DNA from 2 places in the Bradyrhizobium oligotrophicum S58 genome. Region 2 is predicted to be linked to the other one. Evidence: riboswitches for the same ligand, from Rfam matches in the RefSeq annotation. Region 2 holds a riboswitch; the other holds the start of a gene.
What was found. A riboswitch is a leader RNA that binds a small molecule or an ion and turns the genes downstream of it on or off. The one in region 2 is predicted to bind S-adenosylmethionine.
Positions count from the first base shown of each region.

Region 1: another riboswitch for S-adenosylmethionine. It lies ahead of S58_RS03400 (O-succinylhomoserine sulfhydrylase); the one in region 2 lies ahead of metX (homoserine O-acetyltransferase MetX).

Region 1 covers NC_020453.1:760,384-768,128, reverse strand. The annotation lists gene S58_RS03425 (helix-turn-helix transcriptional regulator) at 1-69, shown strand, start outside; gene S58_RS03420 (VOC family protein) at 123-482, shown strand; gene S58_RS03415 (SRPBCC family protein) at 493-894, shown strand; gene S58_RS03410 (MATE family efflux transporter) at 899-2,368, opposite strand; gene S58_RS03405 (2'-deoxycytidine 5'-triphosphate deaminase) at 2,499-3,605, opposite strand; SAM riboswitch at 3,718-3,797, shown strand; gene S58_RS03400 (O-succinylhomoserine sulfhydrylase) at 3,874-5,082, shown strand; gene S58_RS03395 (SGNH/GDSL hydrolase family protein) at 5,164-6,312, opposite strand; gene S58_RS03390 (SGNH/GDSL hydrolase family protein) at 6,327-7,085, opposite strand; gene S58_RS03385 (OpgC domain-containing protein) at 7,085-7,745, opposite strand, start outside.
Region 2 covers NC_020453.1:1,331,678-1,339,422, reverse strand. The annotation lists gene S58_RS05765 (hypothetical protein) at 1-161, shown strand, start outside; gene S58_RS05760 (MgtC/SapB family protein) at 331-1,059, shown strand; gene S58_RS05755 (hypothetical protein) at 1,131-1,658, opposite strand; gene metW (methionine biosynthesis protein MetW) at 2,852-3,520, opposite strand; gene metX (homoserine O-acetyltransferase MetX) at 3,524-4,777, opposite strand; SAM riboswitch at 4,860-4,939, opposite strand; gene S58_RS05740 (chorismate mutase) at 5,135-5,968, shown strand; gene hisC (histidinol-phosphate transaminase) at 6,006-7,103, shown strand; gene S58_RS05730 (prephenate/arogenate dehydrogenase family protein) at 7,100-7,745, shown strand, end outside.

The DNA.
Region 1 (7,745 bases), 570 kb from region 2:
CCGCTGAAGTTTCGCAAGGCCTCGCGCGGCGAGCGCAAGATTCTCCAAGAACGACTGAGCCGGCATTGATTGGATGATCCCAGCGCGTGCGGCAGCCGCACGCGAAGCATGGGAGATCATCGATGTACGATCATATCGGCCTCAAGGTCGGCAATCTCGACGCCAGCGTCCGCTTCTATGCGGCGGCGCTGGCGCCGCTCGGCCATGTCCTCTGCTCCAAGGACGAGACCTCGGCGGGGATCGGCCCCAAGGGTGAGCCGGCGCTGTGGCTCTATCTGAACAAGGGAGCGAAGAGCGCCGCTGCGCATGTCGCGTTCCGCGCCGCCGACCATGCCGCCGTTACCAGATTCCATAGCGAGGGACTGAGGGCCGGCGGCAGCGACAATGGCGGCGCCGGTCCGCGCGCAGACTACAGCCCGACCTACTACGCCGCCTTCCTGATCGATCCGGACGGCAACAACGTCGAAGCCGTGTGTCCGTGAGATCAGCGCCATGGCATCAATTCAGAAGGACATTCCGATCGCGGCCCCGGCGGCTGCCGTGTGGGACGCAGTGCGCGATTTCGGCGCGGTTCATACCAGGGTGGCGCGCGGCTTCGTGACCGACACCAAGCTCGATGGCGACATCCGCATCGTCAGCTTCGCCAACGGCAGCGTGGTGCGCGAGCAATTGGTCGACTGCAACGATGAACGCCGGCGCCTCGTCTATGCCATCAAGAACGAGCGTATCACCCAGCACAGCGCCTCGTTCCAGATCGTCTCCGAGGGCGAGGAACGCTGCCGGGTGATCTGGACGACCGACGTGCTGCCGCACGAGATCGCGCCCTATATCGAGCAGCAGATGGAGCTCGGCGCGCGCGCGATGCAGGACACGCTGGGCAGGCCGCACGCGTAGCGGCTCAGCCAACCCGCGGCGGTGGCTGCGAACCAGAGCTGCGGCCGGCCGCCAGCACGGCCGGGCGCAGCTGCAACGCGGCCGGCTTCGTACCCCAGCGGGTGAGCATGACGCTCGCCAGCGTCAGCACGCCGAGCAGGACCATGGACGACGACGCCAGCATGAAGAAGTCGCTCTCGGTCGCGGCCTGGCGCAACAAATAGCTTCCGCCCGCGGCGATGAAGATCAGCCGCACCGTCTGCGCGAGGACAGGTCCGATCACCCTCGCTGCTCCCTGCGAAGAGAAATACATCGAGATCGCCAGGCCGATGAACGCATACATCGGCGCGGCGATCTGCAGATAGTGCCGGCCCGCGCTACGTGCGCTCTCGTCCTGCGTGAAGATGTCGACCCACAGCTGCGGGAAGATCGCGATCCCCGTCGAGAGCGCACCCACCGAGACGAATGAGACCATGCCGGCGACCCAGGCGATGCGGCGGGCGCGCGCAATCCTTTCGGCGCCGATCGCCATGCCGACCATCGGCACCGAAGCCATGCCGATCGAGAATGCGACCGTGGTCATCATGAACTCCAGCCGCGCGCCGATGCCGTAGCCGGCGAGCACGGCCGTACCGAAGCCCGCAAGCATGTGGGTGAAGATGGCAATCGACAGCACCGATTGCAGCGGCGAGAAGCAGGCGATGGCGCCGACCTTGAGAATATCGGCGAACATCGCACGGCTGATCTGCAAGCCCCGCAGCTTCGGCCGCACGCGGGCGCGGCCGGAGAACAGGTACCAGCCCATCACCGAGATACTGACGCAGAACGCCAGCAATGCGCCGGCGGCGACGCCGCGCATGCCGAACCCGAGGACCAGGCTGAGCGTACCGCCGAGCACGATCTGCAGCAGCGCCGAGCTGAGGATCATCAACGACGGCAGCTTCATGTTGCCGGTGCCGCGCAGGATGCCGGCCATCGAGTTCATCAGCCAGGGCAGGATGGCGCCGCCGAAGAAGATCTGCACATAGTCGACCGCGTGGCTCAATACTGCGCCGCGGCCGCCGAGCGTTTCGAGCAGATGCGGGCCGAACACGAGCATACCGATCATGAACGTCGCGCCGAACAGCAGCGCGATCAGCAAAGCGTGCGACGCAAGCGTCGAGGCGCGCTCGGTGTCACCGGCGCCCAGCGCCCGCGCAATGGCGGAAGCCACACCGCCGCCCATGGCGCCGCCGGACATCGTCATCGTCAGGACCACCAGCGGGAACACCAGCGCCATCGCCGCCAGCGCCTCGATGCCGAGGCGGCCGATATAGGAGGTCTCGGCGATCACGACGCAGATACCGGCCGAGTTCGCGATGATGTTGGGCCAGGCCAAGGAGAGCAGAGTGCGCAGGATCGGTCCGTCGACCAGCGCATTGCGCACCGGCCTCGCGACATCCGGCAGCGATCGCCCGTCATCGACCGGACCATCGGCCAAGCCGATCTCGGACATGCTCGCTTCCCCCGCCGGCCGCGCTCATCGTCGCGGCCTCGTTCATCGTTCGACCGTTCTTCCTAGCACATCACCACGCGGCGCCCCGTGCGGCGGGCGCATTGCGGGTGCGCTTCCAACGCGCAGCGGACTAGAGGCGAAAGTGCTTGGAGAGCTTCAGGCCCTGGGCCTGGTAGTTGGATCCGATGCGGCTGCCATACATCGCGTTCGGCCGGGCCAGCATCTTCTCATAGACGAGACGGCCGACGATCTGGCCATGCTCGAGGATGAACGGCACCTCGCGCGAGCGCACCTCGAGCACGGCGCGCGAGCCCTGCCCGCCGGCGCCGGCATAGCCGAAGCCGGGATCGAAGAAGCCGGCATAGTGTACGCGGAATTCGCCGACCAGGGGATCGAACGGCACCATCTCCGCGGCGTAGTCCGGCGGCACCTGCACGGCCTCCTTGGAGGCCAGGATGTAGAACTCGCCGGGGTCGAGAATGAGGCTGCCGTCGGGGCGCGCCTTGATGGGCTCCCAGAACTCCTCGACCGGATAGCCGGCGCGGCGATCGACATCGACCACGCCGGTGTGGCGCTTGGCGCGATAGCCGACATAGCCGTTGGCATTGGCGCCGGACAGATCCACCGACAGCGCGACACCGCCGGCGAGATCGGCGTCGTCGCGATCCACGAGCCGCTCGGCCGCGTGGAGCGCGATCAGCTCGTCCTCGGACAGGACAGCATCACGATAGCGGAAGCGGACCTGGGACAGGCGTGAGCCTTCGCGCAACAGGACCGGAAAGGTCTTCGGGCTGATCTCGGCATAGAGCGGGCCATGATAGCCGGCGCCGATCATGTCGAAGCGCCGCGTTCCGTCAGCGATCACGCGCGTAAACACGTCGAGCCGACCGGTCGAGCTCTTCGGATTGGCGGCCGCAATGATATCCTTCGGCAGCGCCAGACTCTCCAGCAGCGGCACGATGTAGACGCAGTTGGTCTCCAGCACCGCGCCGTCGGCGAGCGCGATCTCGTGCAGCTTCAATTCGTCGATACGCTCGGCGACCGTCGATCCCGGCCCCGGCAGAAAGCTCGCGCGCACGCGGTAGGCGACGTCGCCGAGCCGCAGGTCGAGACTCGCCGGCTGGATCTGGCTCTCGACGAAATCATATGCAGGAATGATCAGGCCGGCCTCCGCCATCGCCACGATCATGCGGTCGGGCAGGATGCCATGGGCGTCGGCGGGAAGCGAAAACGGCAAGACCTGATCCTTTGCAGGCGCCGGAATGCCGGCTATGCGAGCCTATATAGGGTCTTTTGACCGGTTATCCGATGGCTGGCTTGACGGAAAGGCCGGTTGCGACTATGAGCACCACTTATCCCGTGGTGATTTGAGCCGGCCGGCTTGCAGCCACGTTAAATAAGTCGCTAAACAGGCCGGGGACGAATGTGATCCCGGCTGTGAGGAGTAATCCCAGGCCGGTTTTTTTGTGCCCATCGCCAGAGGCGGTGGTCACGATGGAGGTCACATGTCGAAGTCCCCCGCGAAGGCCCCGGCGTCGTTCGCCCACTACCGTCCTGAAACCCGGCTGGTGCATTCCGGCACCTTGCGTTCCGAATTCGGCGAGACCGCCGAGGCGCTCTACCTGACGCAAGGGTTCGTCTACGCCACCGCCGAGGAATGCGAGGCCCGGTTCAAGGGCGAGGATCCCGGCTTCATCTATTCGCGCTTCTCCAACCCGACCACGGCGATGTTCGAGCGCCGCATGATCGAACTCGAAGGCGCCGAGGCCTGCCGCTCGGCGGCGACCGGCATGGCGGCCGTCACCACCGCGATCCTGGCTCCCTTGCGGGCCGGCGATCACGTCGTTGCGGCCAAGGCGCTGTTCGGCTCCTGCCGCTACGTGGTCGAGGACCTGTTGCCGCGCTACGGCATCGAGTCGACGCTGATCGACGGGCTGGATCTCGACCAGTGGCAGAAGGCCGTCAGGCCGAACACCAAGTCGTTCTTCCTCGAGAGCCCGACCAACCCGACGCTCGACGTGCTGGACATTCCCGCGATCGCCGAGATTGCCCACGCCCATGGCGCGCGGCTGATCGTCGACAACGTGTTCGCGACGCCGATCTGGCAGAGTCCGCTCGCGCTCGGCGCTGACGTCGTGGTGTATTCCGCGACCAAGCACATCGACGGCCAGGGCCGTTGCCTTGGCGGCGTGATCCTGTCGTCGGAGGCGTTCATCGCCGAGCACATCCACAACTTCATGCGCCAGACGGGCCCGTCGATCTCGCCGTTCAACGCCTGGGTCCTGCTCAAGGGCCTGGAGACGCTGGCGGTGCGGGTGCGCGCGCAGACCGAGACGGCGGGCAAGGTCGCGGACTTCCTCGCCGCGCATCCGAAGGTCTCGCGGCTGATCTATCCCGGCCGCGAGGACCATCCGCAGGCGGCGACCGTGCGCAAGCAGATGCGTGCCGGCTCGACGCTGGTCGGCTTCGAGGTCAAGGGCGGCAAGGCCGGCGCGTTCCGCACGCTCAACGGTTTGAGGCTCGCGCGCATCTCCAACAATCTCGGCGACGCCAAGACGCTGGTCACGCATCCCGCGACGACGACGCATCAGCGGCTGTCGCCGGAGGCCCGCGCCGAACTCGGCATCAGCGAAGGCTTCATCCGCTTCTCGGCGGGCCTGGAGCATCCAGATGATCTGATCGCGGATCTCGACGCCGCCCTGGCGGCGGCGTAGCGGATGGCGAATAGCGAGTAGCGAGTAGCGAGTAGGAGATCCCATCCCTATTCGCTATTCCCACCTCGCCATTCGCCCTCGTCACATCGGCCGATAGGTCAGCACGTCGGCCGGTCCGTTGATGCCGAGCTTGACCTGGCCGACCGACCGGATGATGTCGTCGCCCAGCAGCTGGGCGAAGCAGGCGTAGCCCCAATCGCTCATGTGCAGGCCGTCGGCGATGACGAACTCGTTTATCGGGATCGCCTGCCGTTCGTGCCAGTCGCGCATCACCTCGAAGCGCGGGAAGATGCCGGCGTGATGCAGCTCGGCGATGTGGCCGAGCAGCTTGTTCATGCGGCTGGCGTTCTCCGACCGCTCATTGACGCGCGGCGAATATTGCAGGTCGACCAGCACGACGTCGGAGGCCGCCGCCTGGATCTTGGCGACGCCGTCGTCGACCAGCTTGGCGGTCTCGGCGGGATCGAGATCGCGCAGCACGGCATTGGTGCCGACCTGCCAGATCACAAGATCCGGGTGACGGTCGATCACCGCGGTCTCCAGCCGCTTCATCATCTCGGGCGCGTCCTCGCCGCCGACGCCGGCATTGATGACGCTGATGTCGGCCATCGGATATTGCCGGCGCAGCTGCGCGGCGAGCCGGTTCGGGTAGGTGTAGTCCGGTCCGCTCGAGCCATAGCCCTGCGTCGATGACGAGCCGAACGCGACGATGACGACCGGCAGGCCGGAAGCGAGCTTGTTGGCGACATGCGGCAGCGAGATGAAGTTCTTCTTCGCGACGCCCTTCGGCGGCAGGCACGGCACCCGGTTGAAGATGTCGGACGCGGACTTGGCGACCTGCTTGACCTTGTCGATCGCGCGCTCGGTGATGCTCCGCGACTGCGGAGGCGCGGCGGCGATGGACTGCGCGGCCGCAGGCGGCGCATTGGTCGCGGCAGGCGTCGGCGTCGCCTGCGTCATCGCCGCCGAAGGCTGAGTGGTCGTCGGCGTCGAACGCACGGCTGCGACCTGTCCGGCCCCCTGCTGATTGCCTGCCTGGGCCACCGCGATGTGGCCGATGGTCGGCCGGAGCTCACTGATCGGCGAAGCGTCGGCATGAGGGGAGGCGACCGCCTCCATCGCGCTCTCTGCATGGACGATGTACGGGCTCACCGAGAGAGCGAGCGCCATTGCAGCAACTGCCGAGAGCCTCTCCCATGTCCCAGATACGCGACGACACTTGAACGTCATGAACACAACAAATCCTAGTTCTGCTGAGCCGGCCCGACATGCGCTGCGTCGATGATGAACTTCGACAGCGCCCGGCCGAGACAGTCATGAACCTGCTTGGCCAGCTCGATCCCATGCGTCGGATTGAACAGGTCGAAATCGCCCTGCTCGTTCCATTGCCGCATGATGGCAAAGCGATCGAACAGCGGAATGTCGCGCTGCTGCGCCACAACCCGCATGTTGTCGATATAGGGCGGCACGGAAATCAAGGTCTCCGTCCGCGGGCTGTATTGCAGGTTCATCAAGATGACGTCAGCCCCCGCGTTCTGCAGCGTGGCGACACCGTCGTTCACCGCCTGACGGAACTCATCAGGATCGATGGACCGCATGGCGTCGACCGTGCCGGTTTGCCAGATGACCAAATTAGGCCGTTTTCCTTCCACCAGTTTAACGAGATTGCCGGCGATTTCCTCTGCCGTCTTCTTCGGCTGCAGCTCGACGCTGAGGTTGACGGTGACCGCAGGCAGCTTGTCCTTCAGCGCTGCCTGCAACCGGGCGGGGTAGGCATTGGCATCGGACGCACTGACGATCGCCGAGGAGCGGCTTCCGACGACCAGAATGTCGAGCGTACGGCCGCTCTTGACGGCCTCTGCAACCCTTGGGAGCGGGCTCTCGGTGGTCAGCAGGTAGGCCGGCACCTCGCAGCTCGGCGGCGCATCTTCGGCGCGCGCGGACGCTGCCAGCGAGACCGCCAGCGCCACGATACCAAACCTTAACCACGAGACGGACTTCATCAGCCCCCTCCCGCCATATCGGCGTTGGTGCGCACCGTCTTTCGCGCTGCACCCTTGTCGGCCTCACGCTTGTACCACGAAATCAGCGAGGCAACTCCCCACATGGCGAGGATGCCGCAAAGGCTGATCATCGCGTGCATCATGGCGCCCCCGGACACTTCGGCAAGGACGAAGTGGCCCGCAAACGCCAGAAACACGCCGAGACAGAAGATCTCCAGCGAGTGTTGCCCGCAAACAATCAGCGGACGCAGCCAGCGCGACTTCAGCAGCGGCCAATCCTTGGGCAGATAGTGCACGGTGAGTGCTGCGAGTGCGAGAAAATGCGCGAAGCGCAACACGTCAAGGTCGGTCTTGTCGATCGGATACATCCATTGCTCGATTCGCCGCGGCATCAGGTGACCGAGCTGCGGAATGTACCAGGTCAGGGTCACGCAGAACGCCGCGACCAGATAGACGACGCAGATGCCGAGCGTGATCGGTGAATTGAGGATGCGCGACATGCGCCTGGCGCCGCCGAGCGCACACCAGGCGCCGAATACGAACAACAGCTGCCAGGCAAACGGATTGAACGCCCAGAAGCCGTTCGGATACGCCGTCAGATAGAGATCGAATTCCCAGGTGACCGCATAGAGCACGACGGACAGCGCGAGCGTCACGTCG
Region 2 (7,745 bases):
CCTATTACGGCGAGCAAGTCCGGCACTATCTGCGCGAGATGGGCATCGACCCCGGCCTGGTCGACATCGTCGACCGCAACTGGGCCGACCGCAAACGCCCGACCGAGGTGCCGCCCGCAGCCTGGCTCAAATTCGGCCTCGTCACCTCGGGCGCGCTGTAGGCGGCAAGGCAACAGACGACGAGCTTATCCTGCCCGAAAAACTACGGAGAAGCGCCGCTGGTTTGCTCTTCGACGGCAGCTTGCCGACGGCGCCGCCGCCGTATCGGCAAGCAGAAATTAGCACTTGGTCCGCACAGTTCCCGGCACGCGCGTAACGCTGTCGAGGCGCATGATGGAGCATCTGGCGGCCTATTGGTCGAGGGCGGAGCTGGAGACGAACGGGATTCTGCTGCTGCACCTGATGGGTGCAGCGGCCGTCGGCCTGCTGCTGGGTTATGAGCGCACCTATCACGGACGCGCCGCCGGCATGCGAACCTACGCGCTGGTCTGCGTCGCATCGACCTTGCTGACGGCGATCAACGGCTTTCCCGGCAGCTGGTATGGCGGCATGGCGGTGTCGCCGACCGTGTCCGACCCGACGCGCGTGATCCAGGGCCTGATGACCGGCATCGGCTTCCTCGGCGCCGGCGTCATCATCAAGGACGGCTTCACCATCCGCGGCGTGTCGACCGCCGCCTCGATCTGGATGACGTCGGCCATCGGCGTCATCATCGGCATCGGCTTCTACGGCACCGCGCTGTGTGCCACCGCATTGTCGCTGGCCGCGATGACCCTGCTCGGCGCGGTCGAGCAATGGCTGCCGCATCAGACCACGCTGGCGCTGTCGATCGTCTACCGCCACGGCCTGCAGCCGAGCGAGACCGAATTGCGCGAATGCATGCGGGCCTATGGGTTCGACGTGCTGGACTGGTGCTACGAGTACAGCGAGGCGAAACGGCAATTCCATTTCGAGCTGGTGCTGCAAGCCGCCGGCCATTTCGAGACCGCCCAGATGGCGCGCGACCTGTCGGGCGCCGAAGACGTCGTCGAATTCCGCCTGGCGCCGTCAAGGGCGTGAGGGCGGAGCGCGTAGCCGGATGAGCTCGGCGACATCCGGGACCTTCCGTGTGTCCCGAGAGTGCGCGCGGTCTAGAGTGGCTTGAGCGCCGCCGCGCGCGCATCCGCAGTTCGGTCCACCGCCTCGATCTTAGCAAGCGAGAGGCCGTTCGTCGCGCGATGTTTGCGTAAGATGTCCAACCCCAAGTAAACGCCAGCGAGCGCATCGCGCGAATTGACCTTCATGGCCATTTCACTCAACAGCGTCAGCGCACGTATTGCCGGTGCGACACGCGCAATGAAGTCACCCACGGCGAAAGCGACTTTCTCGTCTGACAGATGCCCAAAGCTGGCGTCGAGGCATGCAAAGAAGCGCTCCAGCTGAGGTTCCGACAATTTCTCGCGTTCGAGATAGAACTCCATCAGCAGCCATTCCAGCCCCGGCCGCTTGGCCAGGGTCGGATCGGACAGGATACGACAGACGAAATCGACATGTCCGTCCGACATTGGCGCGAAGGTCAGGAGCGACTCTCCGAACTCGTCGGAAATTACTCTCAAAACCTTTCGCGCCCGAGATGGTTCGGCCTCGATCAAACGACAATATGCCTGGTCGAAATCCAACGGAGGCTCCTTGAAAAGCTCGCACGGCGGGCAAGTAAATCAAGACTGATCAGCGCTGTTGCCGCACCGTCATTGCGAGCGCAGCAAAGTGGAAAAGACTGGATTGCTTCGCTTCGCTCGCAATGACAGTGCCACGGGATAACGATAGGAATCCTTAAGCCGACGGGCAAATCAAACTGACGCCACGCTCGTTTGGTCGGGGGTCTCATTGGAGAAGCACGCCTCGTGGGACTATTCGGCGCCTGCTCCGAAAAACCAAATTCATCAGTCCCCTCAACCTGATTTGCCCTGTCCAGTCCCCGCGCGAAAAATATTTCTATTTCTTTTTTTCAGAAACCACGCTTATCTCTCCGCATCCCGTCCCACACGAGGGACAGTTCGCGACCGTCACGGACGTCGGGTGCGAGATGCGGTGGGCGCTTTGGGCTGCGGCGTGAGCGATCATGTCGACGGACAGTCTCGAGGCGCACGGCCAAGCCGTGGGGTCCTGGCATCCCGATGCTGATGCCACGCTTGCGACAGCGCCAACGCGCTGCGTGGGCAACGGTGACCAAAAGCCCGGCGCACCGGGGAGACCACGGAGCAACCGTAGAGCCATCGCGCAGGGAAGGCCGGAGTGTCCGGCTGAGCCTGTGGTACCTGCCGCCTGCATTTTTTCTGCAGGCGGGCCATGGGTGCAGCCCGCACCCGGCCTTCCCTGCGCCCCTCGTTATTCGAGGCGTTCAACTGGCAAAACTCGGACGCAAACAGGCGCCGCGAGGACGAAGCCGTATGAGGTGCGTCGTCAATGCGTTGGACAGCGCCTTCCACAAACACAGCCGTCATCGCATGACTCCGACCGGGCTATGACGGCGGAGTGATCAGTTGCAAATGATCCTGTAGTTGCAAACAACGAATGCGGCCACAATTGTCATTGCGAACGAAGCGAAGCACTCCAGAATTTCTCGGCGACAGCCTGGATTGCTTCGGCGCAAGGGCTCCTCGCAAGGACGGTGGATGGAGTGAGGACGCCCAACCCGCGCTGTCGTCCCGGCGAACGCCGGGATCCATAGCCACCGGTCGGGCTGAGACGATGACTGGTAGTTGCGCCTCACCGATGGATTCCGCGGTATGGGTCCCGGCGTTCGCCGGGACGACATCGGAGGATGACGCGCCTTTGGTGGCCCACGTGCCACCGGCCCCCATGCGCGCCCCTACCGCGCCTTCTCCGCCCGGCTCAGCAGAAACACGCCCTGCTCGCCGAACATGTTCCAGAACCACCAGGGCATGGCGAAGCGCAGCGGGCGGCCGTAGCTGTCGAGCGCGACGGCGCGCTCCATCTTGACGCCGATCTCGTCGCAGAGCTGGACGAAATCCTTGATGGTGCAGAAATGGATGTTGGGCGTGTCGTACCAGGTGAACGGCAGATTGTCGGTGCGCGGCATGTGGCCGCCGACAAGCAACTGCAGCCGCAATCGCCAGAAGCCGAAATTCGGGAAGGTGACGATGGCACGTCGGCCGATGCGCAGCAGATTCTCCAGCACGACCTTGGGCTGACGCGTCGCCTGCAGCGTCTGCGACAGGATCACGTAGTCGAAGGCGTCGTCGGGATAGTCGACCAGATCGGTGTCGGCGTCGCCCTGCACCACCGCCAGACCCTTGGCGACGCAGTGGTTGACCCCCTCGCGCGACAGCTCGATGCCGCGGCCGTCGATGCCGCGGCTCTCCAGCAGTTGCAACAGATCACCATCGCCGCTGCCGATGTCGAGCACCTTGGAGCCGCGCTCGACCATGCCGGCGACCAGCAGATGATCGGGCCGATAGGCCAGCACCTCGCCGCCGGAAAAACCGTTCAGCGGCAGAACGCCCTGCTGCATGCTCATGTCTCAGCCTCCCGTCGCGACCTTGAGGCCGCGCGCCTTGCCGGCGGAATCGAGAAAGGCGCTGGCGATCTCGAAGAACTCGGGGACGTCGAGCAGGAACGCGTCGTGCCCCCTGTCGGTCTCAATCTCGGCGAACGACACCCGCGCGCTGGAGGCGTTGAGCGCATGCACCAGCGCGCGCGACTCCGCGGTCGGAAACAGCCAGTCGCTGGTGAACGACACCACGCAGAAGCGGGTCTTGATGCCGCGGAACGCCGCCGCCAGCACGCCGTCATGATCCGCGGCGATGTCGAAATAGTCCATCGCCCGCGTCAGATAGAGATAGGAATTGGCATCGAAACGCTCGACAAAGGACGAGCCCTGGTAGCGCAGATAGCTCTCCACCTGGAAGTCGGCATCGAACGAGAACGTCGGCAGCTCGCGGTCCTGCATGCGGCGGCCGAACTTGCGATGCAGCGCGGCGTCGGACAGATACGTGATGTGCGCGGCCATCCGCGCCACCGCGAGCCCGCGATGCGGATGAATGCCCTTGGCGGCATAGCCGCCGTGATCCCAGTCGGGATCGGCCATCACGGCCTGGCGGCCGAGCTCGTGGAACGCGATGTTCTGCGCCGAGTGCCGCGTCGCGCAGGCGATCGCGAGCGTCGCAAACACGCGGGCAGGATAGGCCACCGTCCATTGCAGTGCCTGCATGCCGCCCATGGAGCCACCGACCACGGCGAACAGCGTGTCGATGCCGAGATGATCGATCAGCATCGCCTGCGCGCGCACCATGTCGGGGATGGTGATGATTGGAAAATCCAGCCCCCACACCTTGCCGGTGGCCGGGTTCAGCGAGGCCGGCCCGGTGGAGCCCATGCAGCCGCCGATCACGTTGGAGCAGATGATGAAGTAGCGCGCGGGATCGAGCGGGCGGCCGGGGCCGACGAGTGTCTCCCACCAACCCGGCTTGCCGGTCACCGGATGGCGGTTGGCGACGTGCTGATCGCCGGTCAGCGCGTGGCAGATCAGGACCGCGTTCGACTTGTCGGCGTTGAGCTCGCCATAGGTCTGATAGGCGATCTGGAACGGCGCGAGATCGACGCCGCAATCGAGCCTGAGCGGCTTGGTCGCATCGAACCGCGCGACCAGCGAGCTCGGATGATCGACCTCGTGCGAACGCTCGTCCGGCGCGACCGGGCGCAGCGCGGATGCGGACGTCGCAGATTTGGACGTCGCAGATTTCGACTTGGGCGTCAGGCCTGTCATGTCTTTCACCCCGGCCCTCCGGCCAGAGCTCCCGAACCATTTGACATATCAGGCCAACAAAAACCCGGCCTGAACTGGGGTTCGGCCGGGATCGAAAACGTCCCCGGCCTGTTTAGCGAGTTTTTTAACGTGGCTGCAAGCCGGCCGGCTCAAATGACCACGGAACAGGCAGAAACTAGTCCCGCGGGCGCTCCTCGTCAAGGCAAGCTGGGGTTGATCGATCCGGCACCCCGGGGCTGCAGGTCAGCCAAGCCTCGGCCGCACAGGGTAAACTTGCTGTTGCGCAGGTCCCCCGCATCGGAGAGAACGGCAGCCGTTCCTTGTGGCCGCGCGTTTCCCGTGGCCTGCCGAAGAGTGACACGGACCATGTCGAACCCGCCGCCCGCCCCGCCCTCGCTCGCCGATCTGCGCAAGGAAATCGACGCCATCGACGAGCAGGTTCATCAGCTTCTGATGAACCGGGCCGACATCATCGACCGGCTGATCAAGGTCAAGAAGACCCAGGAGGTCGGCTCGGCGTTCAGGCCCGCACGCGAGGCCGACATGATGCGCCGCCTGGTGCAGCGCCATCGCGGCATCCTGCCGCTCGACACGGTCGAGGGCATCTGGCGCGTGATCGTCTCGACCTTCACTTATGTGCAGGCGCCGTTCTCGGTTCACGCCGACGTGTCGGTCGGTGAATCCGCGATGCGCGACTCCGCCCGGTTCCATTTCGGATTCGTCGTGCCCTATGTCGCGCATTTCAGCGCCCAGGCCGCGGTGGAAGCGGTAGCGCGCTCGAAGGGCGATCTAGCCTTGGTGTCGACGACGTCGGGCCATACACCGTGGTGGATCACGCTGGAGCCCGCGGGTGCGCCGAAGATCATTGCGCGAATGCCTTTCATCCAGCGCGCCGACCATCCGGCCGCGCTGCCGGTGTTCGCAGTGTCACGCGTCGCTGATGATGCGCTGGTGCTGGAGGTTGAGACCTGGAGCATCCGCGTCTCCGGCTGGAATGCGCAGGTCTCGCGCGCGCTGTCGCCGCTCGCCGACGTGATTGCGGTGCCCGATACCGCCTTCGATGGCGCCGCATTGCTGGTGTCGATCGAGGCGCCGTCGCACCTCGACAGCATCAAGGCAGCCCTGATCGCCGCGGGTGCCTCGGTGCGCTCGACGGCTCTCGTCGGCGGCCATGCAAAACGTTATACGGTTCCGAGCTGAGACGCCCTGCGCCAGTGATGATTTTCCGGAGTTGATGATGTCCCGCCCCGTGCCGAATCCCGGCATCCTTGACATTGCGCCCTACACGCCGGGCAAGAGCCCGACGCCCGAGCCGGGCCGCAAGGTGTTCAAGCTCTCCGCCAACGAGACGCCGTTCGGTCCCTCGCCGAAGGCGATCGAAGCGTTCAAGAGCGCGGCCACGCATCTGGAGGATTATCCGGAAGGCACCTCGCGGATCCTGCGCGAGGCGATCGGCCGCACCTATGGGCTCGACCCCGACCGCATCGTCTGCGGCGCCGGCTCCGACGAGATTCTCAATCTGCTCGCGCATACGTTCCTCAGCCAGGGTGACGAGGCGATCTCGACCGCGCACGGCTTCCTGGTCTATCCGATCGCGACCATGGGCTGCGGCGCCAGGAACGTGGTTGCCGCCGAGACCGAATATCGCACCGACGTCGACGCGATCCTCGCTGCGGTGACGCAGCGCACCAAGCTGGTCTGGCTCGCCAACCCGAACAACCCGACCGGCACCTACATCCCGTTCGACGAGGTCAAGCGACTGCGCGCCGGCCTGCCCTCGCATGTCGTGCTGGTGCTCGATGCAGCCTATGCGGACTACGTCTCGCGCAACGACTACGAGTTCGGCATCGAGCTGGTGGCGACCACCGAAAACACTGTGGTCACGCACACGTTTTCCAAGATCCACGGCCTCGCTGCACTGCGCGTCGGCTGGATGTTCGGTCCCGCCCACATCGTCGATGCCGTCAATCGCATCCGCGGGCCGTTCAACGTGTCGACGCCGGCGATGCTGGCGGCGGTGGCCGCGATCGAGGACACCGCGCATCAGCAGATGTCGAAGACGCACACCGAGACGTGGCGCAACTGGCTGACCGAGGAAATCGGCAAGCTCGGGCTGAAGGTGACGCCGAGCGTTACCAATTTCATCCTGATCCACTTCCCGAGCGACAAGGGCAGGACCGCGGCCGAGGCTGACGCATTCCTGACCCGGCGCGGCCTCGTGCTGCGCGCGCTCGCCAACTACAAGCTGCCGAACGCCTTGCGCATGACGATCGGCACCGAAGAGGCCAACCGTCTGGTGGTCGACGCGCTCAGCGAATTCATGGGGCCGAAGTGACAGTCGCGGGAAGATTCGAACGCATCGCGCTGATCGGCTTCGGCCTGATCGGCGGCTCGATCGCGCGCGCGGCGCGCCTCCAGGGCGTGGCCGGCGAGATCGTCACCACGGCGCGCTCCGAGAAGACACGTGCCCGCGTCGCCGAGCTCGGCATCGTCGATCGCGTGCTGGCGAGCAACGCCGAAGCCGTGAAGGATGCCGACCTCGTCATCCTCTGCATTCCCGTCGGCGCCTGTGGGCCGGTCGCGGAGGAGATCGCGCCGCATCTGAAGCCGGGCGCGATCATCTCGGATGTCGGCTCGGTCAAGGGTGCTATCGTCCGCGACATGGCTCCGCATCTGCCGGCCAACGTCCACTTCGTGCCGGCGCATCCGGTGGCCGGCACCGAGAACTCGGGTCCGGACTCCGGCTTCGCCGAGTTGTTCATCAACCGCTGGTGCATCCTGACGCCGCCGGACGGCGTCGACGCCGACGCGATCGATCGTCTCCGTGCGTTCTGGGCCGCGCTCGGCGCCAAGGTCGAGATCATGACGCCGGATCATCACGACCGCGTGCTCGCGATCACCAGCCATTTGCCGCATCTGATCGCCTACACCATCGTCGGCACTGCCGACGAACTGGCGCAGGTCACGGAGTCCGAAG